4 regions of the Exiguobacterium sp. S22-S28 genome follow, and region 3 is predicted to be linked to each of the others. Evidence: riboswitches for the same ligand, from Rfam matches in the RefSeq annotation. Region 3 holds a riboswitch; each other region holds the start of a gene.
What was found. Region 3 has a riboswitch for S-adenosylmethionine ahead of msrA (peptide-methionine (S)-S-oxide reductase MsrA). Riboswitches for the same ligand answer to the same signal wherever they lie in the genome.

Region 1 (3,317 bases), on a different contig from region 3:
AGCTGATTGTCGTCAATGTCACCGCTTGAATGATCCCGGGAAGAGCTTCGGGTAACAGGGCGCTGATGATGATACGAAATGGTGTTGCGCCGCACGCCTCAGCGGCTTCGATCAAGCCCGGTGGGATCTCACGTAGTGAGGTCTCGACAAGTCGGGCGAGGAACGGAATAGCGGCAACACTTAAGCTGACAGAAGCGGCCGTCGGGCCGATCGTATTGTCGAGCAACAATTGCGTCAGTGGAATCAGCGCGACGAGCAAGATGATGAACGGTAACGAACGAACGATATTGACGAAAAAGTCCAAGATACTGCGAACGAAGACGTTTTGGAAAAACAATCCACGGTCGGTGATGAATAAAAGAATTCCCAGCGGAATCCCGACGACGAGGGCAAAGCCGAGGGAAATTCCGACCATTAAGGCCGTTTCGCCTAAGGCTTTTGCTAGCTCCGGTAACATCGTTTGAATTCGATCAAGCCACATCCTGAATCACCTCAAGCGTATGGAGTTGCTCCTCCAGCCAAGTCAGAGACCGGTTGACGTGAAGCGTTGGACCGGTCAGGCTGACGATCAACACCCCAAAGGCGACGTCTTGAATATAATCGACCTTGCCGTGCAGGATGCTGACCGAGATATCAAATTGTTTGATCGCTTCTGACAGCGTACTCTCGCCGGTCTTTTCTCCCGTGAATTGGAGACGAATGATTTTTCCAGGTGTCGTTCGCAAAATCCGTTCCGGCAACTCGATTTGCAGTGCTGTATCGACGTAATGTTTCGTGACGTCATGGGTCGGCTGACTGAATATGTTGTATGTACTCGCGACTTCGACGACTTCGCCTTGTGACATGACAGCAACGCGGTGGCAAATTTGTTTGACGACATCGATTTCGTGGGTGATCAGAATGATCGTCAAGCCGAGTCGTTTATTTAAGTCTTTCAGCAATTCCAGAATTTGCAGGGTCGTGACCGGATCGAGCGCTGATGTTGCTTCGTCACATAACAGGACACTCGGATTATTCGCAAGGGCGCGGGCAATCCCGACCCGTTGTTTTTGGCCGCCGCTGAGTTGGCTCGGGAAATTCGTCTCAAATCCTTCCAGTCCGACCAAAGCGACGAGTTCTTTGATCCGGCTTGGGAAATCACTGCGTTTGACGCCGGCTGCTTTTAAGGCGAACGCAATGTTGTCGGAAACGTTCCGCGATTGAATCAATTGAAAATGTTGAAAGATCATTCCGATCTTCAGACGCAATTCTCTTAGACTGCCTTTGGATAGATCGGACAGTTTGACACCAGATACTTTGACCGTTCCTTGGGTCGGTGTTTCAAGTCCGTTGATCAAGCGCAGCAATGTACTTTTTCCGGCACCGGATTCACCGATGATGCCAAAAATTTCTCCTTGATGAATCGTTAAGTTGACGTCGCGCAGGGCGAAAATCGGTGTCCGGTCACGTACGAACCGTTTGGTGATGCCTTTAAATTCAATCATCTGTTGTTTCCTCCCTATACAAAAAAATCGCCTTTTTCCAGTTAAGAGCAACCAGAAAAAAGCGACGAAATGTAAGAATTCGTAACTTATCTCTCAGAATGAAAACATTCTGTAGGATGTGGCACCGTTCCTAAAAGGTGGTTGCCGGACGTCGTTGGGCCTAATCCCTCGGTCGCTCGCGATAAGTAGATATGCTGTTGGGACTTACTGTAACGGAAATCATTCCCACCTGTCAAATGTTTTTTCAGAATTATTCCGCAACGGCTTGCTGAAACAGATTGAGCTGACCGATCCGTTCGGCGGCCTCCACCAATCGATCGACGTCGGCAATCAAACTGATCCGGACATAGCCTTCACCATATTCACCAAAGAAATGTCCCGGTGTGACAGCGACATGTGCTTCATCCAGCAAGTGGTCGGTAAAGCTTTGTGACGTAAAGCCGGACGGGACCGGCAACCAGACGAAGAACGAACCACCAGGGATCGGTCCGTCCCATCCGATGTCCTGTAATTTGCCGAACAAGGCATCACGACGGGCTTCGTACAGTGCACTCAGCTCACGGACACACGTCTGGTCGCTTGAGAGAGCAACAGTCGCCGCATGTTGGATCGGTGTGAAGGCACTGACGTATAAGTGTTCCTGGTACGTTTCGATACTCGAGATGACGGATGGATTTCCGATTGCAAAGGCGATGCGGAAGCCGGACATGTTGAAGCGTTTCGATAACGAAAACAGTTCGATTCCGACGTCTTTCGCCCCTTCGGTCTGGAGGAAACTTCGGGTCGGACCATCAAAACTAATGCCGCCGTACGCCAGGTCATGAACGACACAAATGTCGTTTGCGTCAGCGAAAGCGACCGTCTGTTCAAAGGCTTCCGCTGTCGCCGTCGCGCCGGTCGGATTGCTTGGGTAGTTGAGGAACAACATCCGGGCTCGTTCGACATCCGTCGGATCGAGCAATGTGTAGTCAGGTAAAAAAGCATTTTCCGCAAGGAGAGGTAGCGTGATCGGGTAAGCACCTGCTAATGCTGCGCCAGACAGGTAGTCGGGGTAACCGGGATCGGGAACAATGACACCTTCACCCGGATTGACGATCGTTTGCGGCAAGGCGACGATACCGGCTTTACTGCCGAGCAAAATGGCGACCTCAGAAGCAGGATCAATCGTCACACCGAATTCGGACTGATAAAAATCGGCGACGGCCTGTTTGAGAAAATCATGTCCGCGAAACGGAGGATATTGCAGATTAGCGGCGTCGCCGATGGCCTCTTTTAAGGCGTCCAAAATATGTACGGGCGTAGTTTGGTCCGGCGTTCCTTGACCAAGCGTGATGACGTCGTGACCGGCTGCTTTGACGGCACCAATCCGCTGAGCGAGTTCAGCAAAGACCGGAGCGGGCAGCCGATCAATCGCAATCGATGGGGCGAAATGTTTCATCTGTGTTCCTCCTTGTTAGGTATTGTCGTCAAGGATAACGAATTTTCAGAAAAAAGAAAAGTGTTTTTTAAGAATTGCTTATAATTGGTAAAAAGAACCGATGCCTTTCGTGTTTTTGATACACTGGATGAGAAGACGATTGAATACATAAAGGAGATGATGGGATGAATCGAGCCTGGTGGAAAGAAGCCGTTGTCTATCAAGTGTACTGGCGCAGTTTTAAGGACTCGAACGGAGACGGAATGGGCGATTTACGGGGTGTAATTGAAAAGTTGGATTACATCGCGTCGCTCGGTGTGGATGTCATCTGGTTGAACCCCTGTTATACATCACCTGATATCGATAACGGATATGATATTTCCGACTATTATACGATCATGGAAAAGGCGGGAACG
Region 2 (3,317 bases), on a different contig from region 3:
GGCTGAGTTCGTGACGAAATTGCAGGCGATTTGTCTTTCGTGCGGTGATCCGGCGTCACGGACACAACGATTGATTGACGGGAAACCGGCAAACTACAATGACCCCATTATTCTTGTCGGAGCGTCTGAGTCATATGAACCACGTTGCCGCCACTGTCATCAAGTTCCGGGGAAACCGCAACCGTTACAGGAATGGAAAAAACAACAACAGAACTAACAGGACACGATAGAAAAAGCGAGCAATTTCCGGCAATGAGACCCGGGAATTGCTCGCTTTTTTTAACCGGTCTGCGTCAGCCGGCTAAACTGATTGACAAATTGTGCTGTTTCACGGACGATCGTCTCTTGATCGTGATCGAGCGTCGCCACGTGATAGGAATCGAGCAGACAATAACTTCGTTTGTCATCGGAACCAATTGTCCGGTGCAGGTAATCCGAACAGGTCGGTGGAACGACATGATCTTCAGCAGAATATAAAATAAGCGTCGGAATTTGAATGTCAGGAAGTACGGGAATCGTCTCGCCAATCAGTCGTAACAGCTCAGACGCACAAACAGACGGGACATATTCATAGACGATTTCGAAAGCCGATCGTTTAATGTCGGGTGGACTTTCCGGCAGATAGACCGTGCATTCGGTGAACGATAATGCTTCATAGGCGGGGACAGATAAGGCAGCATTGATCGTGATGATTCCTGCAACCGGCAGACCTTCTGCAACAAGAGCAAGGGCAAGTGTCGCGCCCATTGACTGTCCGACAATGAAGATGGATTCGCACCGACGGGTCAATTGTTCATAGCCGTCACGGACACTTTGTTTCCAGTCCTCTGCCGTCGCCGCCTCAAAGTCACGCAAATCCGTGCCGTGACCGTGCAGGCGCGGCGCATAGACGGAGAAACCGCGTTCGGCAAAGCGTTCTCCTACAGCCCGAACACTTTGCGGGGTTGCGTTGAAGCCGTGACAGAGCAAAATGCCGACGGATCCACGGTCAAAGAAAAAATCGTCGGCGCCAGGTAAAACAGGATAAACCATACTCATCATCTCGTCCTCCATTTCAAAATAAAAAAACCCATTTGGCTTTGGACGCAAACGAGTTTCTCGTGTGTATCATCCAAAGCAGCCGCTTTGCTGGTCGGAGCACCTTGCAAATCGCAGGTTGCCGTGGAGTCCTAGAGCCAGGTCTCTCGTCCACTCTTGATATAACATATAGGAATTGTCGGATTAATCATTGAGAAGATGATAGCACTGCTAGAAAAGGATTGTCAAATGCTCCTTGACCGGCGACCGGAACTCTTCTATGATGAAGCCCAACCCGGGAAATCAATCGATATGGGTCATATGGTTTATTTTTGAAAATATGGTTGACCTTTAAAAGATCTTTCTGTAATGTAAAAATTAGTTTTACGACATAAGTTCGAACAGCAACAACACACATATGAATTTCATACCGCAACACTTATCCAGAGAGGTGGAGGGACTGGCCCTACGAAACCTCGGCAACAGACTCATTATGAGCACTGTGCCAATTCCATCAGACAATTGTCTGAGAGATGAGTCGAGTGGATTCTGCCATTGTGCGGATCCAGGTCTCTTCTTGTTTCTTAAGAAGAGGCCTTTTTGTATTTTTAAAGGGGGAGAAATGGTGATTACATTCAAAAATGTAAAAAAAATCTATCAGACAAACGAGCAATCGATTGCGGCTTTAAACGGAGTGAATCTTGAAATCCGAAAAGGCGAAATCTTCGGCGTCATCGGTTTCAGCGGAGCCGGAAAAAGTTCTTTATTACGGTGTGTTAACCTGCTCGAACGTCCGACATCCGGCAGTGTAACGGTCGATGGACAAGATTTGACGACACTCTCGGCGAAACAATTGCGGGAAGCAAAACAACACATCGGGATGATTTTTCAGCACTTCAATCTGTTGGATTCCAATACGGTTTTTGCGAATATTGCCAAACCTCTTGTCTTAAAAGGCGTCAAAAAAGAGGAAGTCCACCGGCGTGTCACCGAACTGCTGGATTTTGTCGACTTGGCAGACAAAGCCGATCATTATCCGGATCAGTTATCCGGCGGACAGAAGCAACGTGTCGGGATTGCCCGGGCCCTTGCCACTCAGCCGTCCGTCCTGTTATGTGACGAAGCGACATCCGCCCTTGATCCGCAGACGACACAACATATATTACGTCTGTTGAAACAGATTAATCAGGAATACGGCATCACGATTTTACTGATTACCCATGAGATGGGTGTCATCCGTGAGATTTGTGACCGGGTCGCCGTCATCGAGGCCGGTAAGCTGATTGAGTCGGGTACCGTGTTTGACGTCTTTTCGAATCCGCAGACGGGGACAGCGAAAAATTTCGTCCGTTCCGTCATGCAGGATGAGATTCCGGCGTCGGTTCAACAAGTCATCGATCAGCGTGGTGCCGGGCATCATATTTATAAAATCAATTTCCTTGGGGCAGGCACCGGACAACCGCTTTTATCACAAGTCGCGAAACGGTTTGATGTTGATCTCAACATTCTGCACGGCAGCATCACGGAACTGCAAAATATTCCATTCGGTAGTCTGCTCGTTGAACTGATTGGTGACACACCGGAAATTAACCGGGCACTTCACTATATCCATCAGTCGGATGTCGTCGTCGAGGAGGTGCTCGCGGATGTTGGTTAATTACACAGACATTTGGACCGCGTTCCTGCAGACGCTGACGATGGTCGGATTGTCGTTACTCTTCTCGACGTTGATTGGTTTACCGCTCGGGATTCTGCTTGTTGTCACACGTAAAGGGGCGTTGCTCGAACAAGTGCCGTTCTTTAACGTCTTAAGCAGCACCGTCAATATTTTCCGGTCCGTCCCGTTTATTATCCTGCTCGTCGCAATCATTCCGCTGACACGGTTGCTCGTCGGGTCGTCGATCGGCACGAAGGCAGCCATCGTGCCGCTGGTGTTTTATGCGGCACCGTACATTGCCCGATTGATTGAAAGTTCGTTGCTCGAAGTCAGTACGGGCGTCCTGGAAGCGGCGGAAGCGATGGGCGCGACACCGTTGCAGACGATTTTCCGTTTCTTGTTGCCGGAAGCACTCAGCTCGCTTGTTCTGAACTTGACGATCGCGACGATTGGCTTGATCGGGGCATCAGCGATGGCCGGGGCGATTGGCGGCGGCGGACTCGGTGACTTAGCGATTACCTATGGCTACCAACGGTTTGATACGACGGTCATGATCATCACGGTCGGGATCCTCGTTATTCTAGTGCAAGGCTTACAGACAACAGGCAATCTGTTGGCACGAAAAATTCGGAGACACTAAAAA
Region 3 (3,317 bases):
TCATAGAGCATGAACTCATGTTCATTTTCAATCGATTGATGTAACGTATAACGTAAGCAACCCGGCTCGTTTTGTGTGGCTTTGTAAACCGTGCTTAAAATGGGAAAGACTTGATCTGCTAATCCTGCTTTGACTGTAAGAACGGCATTGACGATGATTTCACCCATGTGTTGATTCCTCCTCTGATTTGATTACCTCTACCTGTACCCGTTTTTCCTAAAGACATACCGTAAAGGATGATTTTGATGTTAGAAACCCTGTTTACCCATCTCGCACAACAAGAAGCCGAGATGATTCGTTTGCGCCGCGATTTTCACCGCCACCCGGAATTGTCGTTTCAAGAAGTCCGGACACCGGCCAAAATCATCGAATACTATGAAGCACTCGGTATCCCGTATCAAAAAAATGTCGGGGGTAACGGTATCGTCGCGACATTACAAGGGGCGTGTCCCGGAAAAACGATTGCCGTCCGTGCCGATTTTGATGCATTACCGCTTCAGGAAGAAACCGAACTGTCGTTTCGCTCAATCCGTCCCGGTGTGATGCATGCCTGTGGACATGATGGACACACGGCAATCGTCCTCGGACTCGCAGCTGCCTTTCAACCGTTGCAGGAAGAACTCGAGGGCACGATCCTCTTCATTCATCAACACGGTGAAGAAGTGTTTCCGGGTGGTGCCATTCAAATGATCGAAGATGGCTGCCTCGAAGGAGTGGATGCGATTTTTGGTACCCACCTTGAAAACGATCTTCCGGTTGGGACGATCGGTTACCACAGCGGACATACGTTATGTGCCATCGATGAATTTGAAATCGTCGTCCACGGTCAAGGTGGTCATGCCCAAGCCCCCCACCGGACGCAGGATGCACTCGTCGCCGGCGCACAGCTCGTCTGTAATCTTCAGCACCTCGTCAGTCGACGGGTCGATCCGTTTGAACCGGCGATTGTCGCCATCGGTTCGTTTCACGCCGGAACAGCTCCGAACATCGTAACCGGCGAAGCGCGGATTGTCGGAGAAATCCGGACGTTTAATGAACAACTCCGGCATCAGTTGCGCCAGCAGGTGGATCTGGTCGCCCGGACGACGTGTGCCGGAATTGGCGCTACGTATTCCATCGATTTCACGACCGGTTATCCGTCGCTTTGGAATCATCCGAATGAAACGAAGCTCATTCAGGAAGCGGCCGGCTTTTTACCGGAAGGACACGTCCGTGAAGTCAAACCGATGATGGCTGCCGACGATTTCGCCTATTATCTTGAGCAGGTCCCGGGCAGTTACTTCTTCACCGGTTCTGCGAAGACGGACGGTCGAACGATTTATCCGCAACATCACCCAAAGTATGAAATCGACGAGCAGGCCTTGCTGATCGGAGCCAAAACGTTAGGGGCCACGGTTCTCCGCGCCTTACAAACATAAGGATTGACTTTCCACTTTTGTGAATGGTATTATCATCCCAACGATAACGAACTTACATCAACTTCATATAACACTTATCAAGAGTGGACCGAGAGATCTGGATCGATGACGTCCCAGCAACCTGCGTACAGCAAGGTGCTACGACCAGCAAAGCGAAAGCTTTGGTTGATAAAAAGCGGCGACTCCTTTTGCAACCAAGCAAAGGAGTCGTTTTCGTTTTCTCGATGTCAGAAATGAGAGCATTACGGTTCAAGGAACCAAGGGAAAGGGAGAGATGACATGGAAAAAGCAACATTTGCAGGAGGATGTTTCTGGTGCATGGTGACACCATTTGAGGAACTACCGGGTATTCACAGTATCGTGTCCGGTTATACAGGAGGACATGTCGACAACCCGACATATGAGCAGGTCAAAACAGGAACGACCGGGCATTCCGAAGTCGTCGAGATTACATTTGATCCGGCACTGTTTTCGTACGAACGGTTACTCGAACTGTACTGGCCGCAGACGGATCCGACCGATGCCGGCGGACAATTCCAGGACCGCGGCACACAGTATGCACCGGCAATTTTTTATCATACGGAAGAACAACGTCTCGCAGCGATTGCGTCGCGTGACGCGTTAGCAGCAACGAACCGATTCAAACAACCAATCGTCACACGGATTGAACCGGCGCATGCCTTTTATCCGGCGGAAGAGTATCATCAGGACTTCCACAAAAAAAATCCGGCGCACTACAAAAAAGACCGGAAAGCGTCCGGTCGCGATGCTTTTATCGACGTCGCCTGGAAAGAAGAAGTAACAGTCTAAACAAAATGCAAAAAGGGATTGCCATCTCAGACCGATGGACAATCCCTTCTTTGATTTTTCCAGCCGAGATCTCGCGGTCCAACGTGACGAACCTTTTGTCGTCCACTCAGGAAATCGCTTTGACGTCCTCTGCTTGTTCCGCCTCATCGACGACTTGATACCGTTTTAAAACAAAAATCCCGGTCAGCATCACGGCGAGACCGGCTATCTGTCCAAGCGATAAATCGACCTGCGGCAGACCAAACCAACCGAAGACATCGACGCATAACGCAAAACTCAGTTGCGAAATCAAGACGACCGAAATTGCAATCGAAGGACCCAGCAGTTGAATCCCCCGCATGACACAAAAAACAACCCCGACGCCGACTAACCCGCCAAACAAATACAACGGTTCAACTTCGCGGATTGCCGAGAGCGTTCCTCCGCGAAAGAAGAGTAAGGCAAGCAACGAGCCGAGCAATCCGACAAGAAAGACTAACGTCGTCGTCGCCCATGCACCGAAGGCATGACTCATCCGCGCATTCAGCACGGTTTGTAAACTGATCATCATCCCGGCAACAACGGCACAAAACATTCCTAATCCCATTTGGTTTCCTCCTTTGATTCACTTCAGGCGAGCGAAAAGATCAAAACGCCGGTCAACATCAATCCGACACCGACCCATTGCCCCCGGTTGCTGCTTTTTTTGATGACACCGAACCAGCCGTTCAAATCAATGACAAAAGCACATAGAATCTGTGCGACGAGTAACAACGACATCGCCCACGTCATTCCAAGCAGTTGAATCGACGTTAGTTCCGTAACGACGACTAACACGCCGAGCAATCCGCCGCTGGCATAAATCAACGGCAACTTTCGAAAACCGCCGATTTTCCGGTCACGGACAAACCCATAAATCAACAAGCAACCCATCAAACCGACAAAGTGAACGATGGTCACGGATAACCACGGACCGACCGCGTCACCCAGGCGGGCATTAAAAATGCCTTGCAAGGCAATAAACAATCCACTGAATAAGGCAAACACGATTCCTTGCATCTTCATCCTCCTTTTTCTCCAATTATGAGTAGACCGCATTACGCCCGACTT
Region 4 (3,317 bases), on a different contig from region 3:
CGAGCGCTCTGAATAGATCTCCTCGTACGTATCCATCCAAGATGTGAGCGCTATATCATGAATACGTGCTGCATCAGCAGGAACTGCTTCGCGTATCTCCATACCGAAATCCCCCTTTTCCTTTTACAGACTCATGTTCTTTTACCCTTTTCTAGAAATTTCAGTCGTATCCCTGCAAAGTTCCGGAGAAACAAAAAAAGTTCAGAAACTTCCTTCAAAAAGGAGTTCCTGAACTTTGGATTATGCGAAACGTTTTGCCTGCTCTTCAAGTGCAGCGGCTTTATCTGTTTGCTCCCATGGCAATTCGATGTCTGTACGACCGAAGTGACCATATGCTGCTGTCTGACGGTAAATCGGACGGCGGAGATCAAGCATCTTGATGATGCCTGCTGGACGAAGATCAAAGTTTTCTGCGATCAATTCGACGAGTTGTGCTTCTGGAAGCTTACCTGTTCCGAACGTATCGACAGCGATTGAAACCGGGTGCGCAACACCGATTGCGTAAGCAAGTTGAACTTCTGCTTTTTCCGCAAGACCAGATGCGACGAGGTTTTTCGCGACGTAACGTGCTGCATAGGCAGCAGAACGGTCGACTTTGGTTGGATCTTTACCAGAGAATGCACCACCGCCGTGGCGTGCGTAACCGCCGTACGTATCAACGATGATTTTACGACCTGTTAATCCAGCATCACCTTGTGGTCCGCCGATGACGAAACGACCAGTCGGGTTGATGAAGAATTTTGTTTCAGCGTCAATGTATTCCGTCGGGATGACCGGAGCGATGACGTGTTCTTTCAGATCCGCTTGAATTTGCTCAAGCGTTACTTCTTCTGCATGTTGTGTCGAGATGACGATTGTATCGACGCGAACAGGCTCGTTGTTCTCGTTGTATTCAACCGTAACTTGCGTTTTACCATCCGGACGGAGGTAATCGAGTTGTCCTGTCTTGCGGACTTCTGCAAGACGACGTGCCAGTTTGTGTGAAAGTGAAATCGGAAGTGGCATCAGTTCAGGTGTTTCTTTCGTTGCGTAACCGAACATCAGACCTTGGTCTCCTGCTCCGATTGCATCGATTTCTTCATCTGACATGTTTCCTTCGCGTGCTTCAAGCGCCTGGTCGACACCAAGAGCGATGTCTGCTGACTGCTCATCGATTGAAGTCAATACAGCACATGTGTCTGCATCGAAACCGTATTTAGCGCGTGTATAGCCGATTTCGCGAATGGTCTCACGAACGACTTTCGGGATATCCACGTAAGTCGATGTCGTAATTTCTCCTGCGACTAAAACAAGTCCTGTCGTGACAGAAGTTTCTGCCGCAACACGTGCGTTTGGATCCGCTGCAAGAATCGCATCCAAAATTGAATCCGAAATCTGGTCACAGATTTTATCCGGGTGACCTTCAGTTACTGATTCCGACGTAAATAGTCGGCGATTAAGGTTTGTCATGTTTGACCCTCCCAAAAAAGAATTTGACGGTGTACTCATTTCCCCTAGTTGAGTGGGACGGTAAAATGAAAAAAACCTTTCCATGTCCAAAAATGGTCAGGGAAAGGTTGTGCGTTCTTCCTTTACCCTCTTATCGTTCGAAGTGTTTACTTCGCTTCAGGAGAGCACCTTTTCCTACATTAATGATGAAATTAATATAAGACGGTTGCCGGGTTTCTTCGGGCCTTGTTCCCTCCACCTGCTCAGAATAAGAGTATCCGTTACGAATTACATGATATAAACTTGTGCCCACTCTGTCAAGCAACGTTTTAATTTCTAGTCGAAAAATTTCGAAAGAGATGTTAAACTGTTAATGCTGAAAGCGTTTCCAGATAAATAGAAATCAGCGCATGAAAATGATTGCCCTATCTTTAGTATGTCATATATAATGAATGTGTCATACTATTGATGGAGCCAAAACCAACGTAGGGGAAAGGTGGGGTCAGGATGCCGATGACGGTCCTGAATATCGAAGAACTACTCAAGAAGGAGCATGTGTTCAAGCAACTATCCGTTGCCGAACTAGTCGAACATGCGATTCGCAACAACGAAGGAGTTCTTGCAGAAAATGGTGCTTTGTCTGTAGAAACGGGGAAATTTACAGGTCGTTCACCGAAAGACAAGTTCATCGTCCGCGATGACTCATGTGAGATGCACATCGATTGGGGTCACGTCAATCAACCGATGGAATCGGATAAATTCGAACAGCTGTTACAGAAAGTTCTTCGTTACATGAACGAAGCGGATCAACTCTACTATACAGAAGCTGCTGCTGGTGCCGATACACATTTCACCCTTCCAGTGCGCGTTGTGACCGAATATGCTTGGCATAATTTGTTTGCGAAGCAGTTGTTTTTACGTGAATATCCTAAGGTAGCGGCCTTTGAACCATTTACGGTCGTCTACGCACCACATTTTAAAGCCGATCCTACGGTCGATGGAACCAACTCAGAAACATTCATCGCGATGTCATTTGAACACCGGATCGTTTTGATTGGTGGGACGGAGTATGCTGGGGAAATTAAAAAATCAATTTTCTCCGTCATGAACTACCTGTTGCCGCAACAAGAAGTATTATCGATGCACTGCTCCGCAAACGTTGGACACGACGGTGATGTTGCCTTATTCTTTGGTCTATCAGGGACTGGTAAGACCACCCTGTCAGCTGACGACAGCCGTCAATTGATCGGTGACGATGAGCACGGCTGGTCTCATGACGGTGTCTTCAATATCGAAGGCGGCTGCTATGCGAAGACGGTGAACTTGTCGCGCGAAAAAGAACCACAAATCTTTGACGCGATCCGCTTCGGAACCGTTCTTGAGAACGTTGTCCTCGATGACACCCGGACTCCGGACTATGATGATACGTCGCTGACTGAAAATACGCGTGCGGCTTATCCGATCACAGCCATCGATAACATTGCCATCCCGTCACGTGCCGGTCATCCGAAAACGATCGTTTTCTTGACGGCTGATGCGTACGGTGTGTTACCTCCCATCAGTAAATTAACAAAAGAGCAAGCCATGTATCACTTCCTGTCCGGCTACACGTCGAAACTGGCTGGGACAGAACGCGGTGTCACGGAACCGGAAGCGACGTTCTCGACCTGCTTCGGCTCACCGTTCCTACCGTTGATCCCTGAAAAATATGCGACGATGCTCGGTGAGTTGATTGATCGCCACGGCGTGACGGTTTATCTCGTCAACACGGGTTGGACCGGCGGCGCTTACGGAACAGGCAGCCGGATGAAGCTGGCGTATACACGGACGATGGTCAATGCCGCTGTCAACGGTCTGCTTACGGACATTCCGACAGAGGAGCATCCGAT

Region 1: it holds a riboswitch for S-adenosylmethionine, as region 3 does, so the genes downstream of both, ACHA8N_RS14205 (methionine ABC transporter ATP-binding protein) here and msrA (peptide-methionine (S)-S-oxide reductase MsrA) in region 3, are expected to answer to the same signal.
Region 2: it holds a riboswitch for S-adenosylmethionine, as region 3 does, so the genes downstream of both, ACHA8N_RS16140 (methionine ABC transporter ATP-binding protein) here and msrA (peptide-methionine (S)-S-oxide reductase MsrA) in region 3, are expected to answer to the same signal.
Region 4: it holds a riboswitch for S-adenosylmethionine, as region 3 does, so the genes downstream of both, metK (methionine adenosyltransferase) here and msrA (peptide-methionine (S)-S-oxide reductase MsrA) in region 3, are expected to answer to the same signal.

The regions. Positions count from the first base shown of each region.
Region 1 covers NZ_JBHFFC010000030.1:262,560-265,876, reverse strand. The annotation lists gene ACHA8N_RS14210 (methionine ABC transporter permease) at 1-481, opposite strand, end outside; gene ACHA8N_RS14205 (methionine ABC transporter ATP-binding protein) at 471-1,484, opposite strand; SAM riboswitch class I at 1,568-1,672, opposite strand; gene ACHA8N_RS14200 (aminotransferase class I/II-fold pyridoxal phosphate-dependent enzyme) at 1,735-2,922, opposite strand; gene ACHA8N_RS14195 (alpha-glucosidase) at 3,087-3,317, shown strand, end outside.
Region 2 covers NZ_JBHFFC010000033.1:91,475-94,791, reverse strand. The annotation lists gene ACHA8N_RS16150 (thymidine kinase) at 1-217, shown strand, start outside; gene ACHA8N_RS16145 (alpha/beta hydrolase) at 280-1,038, opposite strand; SAM riboswitch class I at 1,102-1,204, opposite strand; SAM riboswitch class I at 1,454-1,557, shown strand; gene ACHA8N_RS16140 (methionine ABC transporter ATP-binding protein) at 1,643-2,674, shown strand; gene ACHA8N_RS16135 (methionine ABC transporter permease) at 2,664-3,314, shown strand.
Region 3 covers NZ_JBHFFC010000014.1:37,712-41,028, forward strand. The annotation lists gene ACHA8N_RS03450 (putative quinol monooxygenase) at 1-167, opposite strand, end outside; gene ACHA8N_RS03455 (M20 metallopeptidase family protein) at 246-1,418, shown strand; SAM riboswitch class I at 1,490-1,593, shown strand; gene msrA (peptide-methionine (S)-S-oxide reductase MsrA) at 1,698-2,228, shown strand; gene ACHA8N_RS03465 (DMT family transporter) at 2,335-2,814, opposite strand; gene ACHA8N_RS03470 (DMT family transporter) at 2,838-3,266, opposite strand.
Region 4 covers NZ_JBHFFC010000030.1:1,213-4,529, forward strand. The annotation lists gene ACHA8N_RS12905 (GNAT family N-acetyltransferase) at 1-102, opposite strand, end outside; gene metK (methionine adenosyltransferase) at 241-1,449, opposite strand; SAM riboswitch class I at 1,577-1,703, opposite strand; gene pckA (phosphoenolpyruvate carboxykinase (ATP)) at 1,936-3,317, shown strand, end outside.